2 regions of the Sulfurovum xiamenensis genome follow, and region 1 is predicted to be linked to the other one. Evidence: riboswitches for the same ligand, from Rfam matches in the RefSeq annotation. Region 1 holds a riboswitch; the other holds the start of a gene.
What was found. A riboswitch is a leader RNA that binds a small molecule or an ion and turns the genes downstream of it on or off. The one in region 1 is predicted to bind cyclic di-GMP.

Region 1 (2,210 bases):
ATTTAAAATATCTCTTTAACGTATAAAACATGCTTATTATATAAGATAAATGATTAAATAGCTCTTTGAGCGTGAAGAAGAATCATAGGCTAAGATTTATTTATTGAGTTTCCCCACTTCTAATAAGTGAGGAATATGTGGCCTAAGGCAGTGTAGTTGATATTGTTTCGTCCGTAATGTCCTGGTTTGTTGTTTCACCTGGCAATACAACGATATCATCAAAGTATCCTAAGATGTCTTTAAAAGTACCATTAACATCCTGTGAAGTAACTACAAGATCATATGTACCTATAGTAAGCCATGGTAATGTATAGCTTCCGTCAGTAGCATCTGTACTTAAAATTGCTTTTCCAAAATTATTGGTTGCATTTGATTCATTAGAATCCCAGCTTCCATCTTCGTAAGCATAGACAATTACTGATGAAACATTTTCATCTAAATTCAATGTCATTGTACCATTGATCTCACCTACTTCTATATTATCAATAATCTTGATAGTAGGATTTAACTTATAGGTAACATTTACATTCTTCTTAACATTACCGGTCACAGTCACAGATTTTCTTACATCGAAATCAGCTGTAACATTCACTGTACCACCGGCTGGTATCGTAAATCCTCCGATTGCTTTGTAGCCTGTTTGATCACCGCTTGGAACTTCTAAGGGTTGCATGCCACCAACAACCAGATCAACATAACACTCATTTGTATTGAGTACAAAACGTACATGATCTATCTCTCCTGCGGGTAACTCAACTTTATTTAATAGTGTCGTGTTTCCGTCTTGCAGATCGAGTAAATTAATGGTTCTTGATTCATTTAGGTCCACATCTTGCCAACCATCACTGCTATCTGCATATTGGTAACGCAGTGCATCAAAAGTTACATACACACCTTTTACATTTTTATCATCAGTAGGTGCATCTGTTAGACGCAGAGCAACTGTACCTGTACTAGCGGTACTAGCAGAACTGTCAGTAGTTATACCACCTCCACATCCAGAGATAAGTGTCATCAGTGTGAACGATACTATCATACCGATCAGAGCATGAAATTTTTTCATAAATATCCTTAGTGTAATTGAATGTTGCACAAAAGAAGTAAGATTCATTTTGGCAGCCTGGCGATCTTAATATTTTAAGACCCATAGCTTTCCGTCCTTGCTTCACAACAAGTTTGGCACAACAAAATAAATTGAATTAAATAATATTTGCAATTAAAACAGGTAGGAAAAAGGCAGAATCATACATCATACACACATATGGTATTTGGCAACCTGGCGATCTTAAAGTTAAGACCCATGGCTTTCCGTCCTTGCTTCACAACAAGTTTGGCACAACAAACAATATTTAAAAAGTCTCTTTACGATAAACAAAAGCATTATATAGAATCAAAAATTAGATACATCTTTAATGACATAAATATGAAAGGGAGATAAAAACATAAGAATTTATGTAACTATGTTAAAAAACGTTCACTAAACTCTTCTGCATCAATGGCTTTGCAAAAATGGTATCCTTGATACCTAAGTTTTGGATCTAACTCTCTCAGCAGCTCTTGTTGCTGTTCATTTTCAATACCTTCTATAACGATGTTATAGTCAAATTGTCTTCCTATACCCAAAATACTTGAAACAAGATGTACCTCTTTAGCGCTGGTTTCGATATTTTTTATGAATTCCTTATCTATCTTCAATGTATGGAAAGAAAGCTTCTTCAAATAAGATAAAGAAGAGTAGCCTGTACCAAAATCATCGATGGCACATCTTACTCCCTGTCTCCGTAATTCAGTGATGACATCTTCTGTATAATCAAAATTATCAATCAGTGATCGTTCTGTGATCTCTATCATAATGTCATTAGTCTCCAGTCCATACTCTTTTAACTTTTTGAGAAATTCTCTAGCAAAATCATTTTCTACAAATTGCTGTGCATTGACATTCATTGAAATATACTCAAGATTCCATCTATTCTCTTTTTTCCAGTGAGATATATGCTGACATATAGTATCAAGAACCCACCATGTAATCTGTGAAATCAGACCTGCTTTCATAGCCAATGGTATAAAATCCTGTGGTGAGAGAGACCCTCTTGTCGGATGTTCCCAACGTACAAGTGCCTCCGCAGAACTCACGATATTACCATCTATGGAAACAACCGGTTGATAAAAGAGACCCAACTGATTATTTTTGACTGCATATATCAGATCAT
Region 2 (2,210 bases), on a different contig from region 1:
AAGAGATCGTATCCCTGCTTGATAATCATGGGTCTAAAGCGATCGGGATCTCTGGAAAAGATGGCGGTTTTTTAAAGGGGATCCCTAAAGATTTTGAAAAGTTCGGTTATACGGGTATGATCGAACATGTCAATCCTGAGATCGTCAATAATATCATTGAGGACGGTGCGATACCTGTGATCGCTCCTATCGCGGGAAGCAGTACGATGGGACATCCTGGATTCAATATCAATGCGGACCTTGCAGCAAGCAAAATAGCCGTAGCCTTGAAAGCAAGAAAAGTACTGTTCTTGACGGACACGCCTGGTGTGTTAGATAAAGAGATGCAGCTGATCACCAATCTGAGTATAGAAAAAACCGAAGCCCTCAAAGAAGACGGAACGATACAAGGGGGTATGGTACCTAAAGTGGATGCCTGTATAGAAGCATTGCGTGGTGGTGTCAAAAAAGCACACATCATCGATGGTCGCGTAGAGCACTCATTGCTTCTGGAAATTTTGACCAGTTCTGGTGTAGGGACCTGTATCGAACTCTAGAGCAATAAATTGTATAGGTTAAATGAGAAAAACAATAAAAAATTATAAATTTTTAAATTTTTTTTAGAATTTAAGTTCTTTCTCTTAGGTAAGTGTGTTATAATTCTTTCATACGGTTATACTGTATTGAAAAAGCCAAGTTCATCGCGAGGTGGGTACGGAAAGTTATGGGTCTCACGTAGATCGCCAGACTACCAATAGAGATATAAACTCATTCTATCTATTAGAAAGTTTCATTTCTTCTATTACCTGAGTATTTTAGTGTTTGTTTGTCTCTATGATTTTATTAGTTGACATTCTTTTCCCTAAATCATTCTTCTCCTATTATTGTAGGGCAAATAGATACTAGATACTTGAGTTTACTTCAGATTTTATTCCCCCTAATTTCTTATAATCCTTAGCTTATTTAGCTATAATTATCATTCATATAAACATAGGATAATATAGATGCAATTTATTGAGACACGCGGAAATGACGGACAGAAACCTTCATCTGTACCATTTTCAGAAGCAATACTCAGCCCAAGTGCTAGTTTTGGTGGGTTATATGTACCCAAAGAACTCCCAACGTTAGATAGAGAATACCTAGAGGGGCATCTCTCCAGCCATTATAAAACATTGGCATTGGATTTTTTGGAACAATTTGGTATAGATATTGAAAAAGAAGTACTGGTAGAAGCGTTAAAAAGATATGATGCATTTGATGATCCTTCAAATCCTGTACCGCTTTCCCAGATCGAAGATGACTGCTTTGTCTCTGAGCTCTACCATGGTCCTACAAGAGCCTTTAAAGATATGGCTTTACAACCTTTTGGGTATGTGTTAAGTAAATTGGCGCAAAAAAGGGGTGAACACTATCTTATCATGGCAGCGACAAGCGGAGATACCGGTCCTGCCACACTCGAAACCTTTAAAGATCAGGAAGGTGTGCAGGTAGCATGTCTTTACCCGGATGGGGGTACATCCGATGTTCAAAGACTGCAAATGGTTACAGAAGATGCTTCAAATCTGAAAGTGATCGGTGTGAAAGGTAATTTCGACGATACGCAGAATACTCTCAAAGATCTGCTTGCCTCTGATGACTTTAAGGCTGAATTGGAAGAGAGAAATATCAAACTTTCAGCAGCAAACTCTGTAAACTTCGGGCGTATTATCTTCCAGATCATTTACCATATCCACTCCTACCTGGAGTTGGTACGTAAGCAGAGCATCCAAATGGGTGAGAAGATCTATCTGGTTGTTCCTAGTGGTAACTTCGGGAATGCTTTAGGTGCCTATTATGCAAAAAAAGCAGGTTTACCGATAGAAAAGATCCTTATCTCATCCAATATCAATAATATTCTGACAGATTGGATCACCAAGGGGTCGTATGATCTTACAACACGTACACTCATACAGACAGAATCACCGGCTATGGATATTTTGAAAAGTTCTAATGTTGAACGTATTATGTTTGATAAATTCGGTGCAGCACGTACCAAAGAATTGATGGAAGGATTGGCCAAAGACGGCAAGTACCAGTTGAGCACAGATGAACTCGCACTGTTGCGTGAAGATTTTGATGCCTCTTTCTCAGATGATGAAGAGTGTGAAGCTGTGGTAGGCGAATATGCAAAAAAAGGGTACATTATGGACCCGCATACAGCCACATGTATGAGAGCCTATAAAACATTA

Region 2: linked by a shared signal. The riboswitch ahead of thrC (threonine synthase) and the one ahead of PF327_RS03425 (DUF4382 domain-containing protein) in region 1 are both predicted to bind cyclic di-GMP.

What each region holds. Positions count from the first base shown of each region.
Region 1 covers NZ_JAQIBC010000002.1:61,649-63,858, reverse strand. Annotated here, with positions in the region: gene PF327_RS03425 (DUF4382 domain-containing protein) at 143-1,063, opposite strand; cyclic di-GMP riboswitch class I at 1,112-1,191, opposite strand; cyclic di-GMP riboswitch class I at 1,268-1,345, opposite strand; gene PF327_RS03420 (sensor domain-containing protein) at 1,459-2,210, opposite strand, start outside.
Region 2 covers NZ_JAQIBC010000006.1:74,309-76,518, reverse strand. Annotated here, with positions in the region: gene argB (acetylglutamate kinase) at 1-536, shown strand, start outside; cyclic di-GMP riboswitch class I at 661-735, shown strand; gene thrC (threonine synthase) at 984-2,210, shown strand, end outside.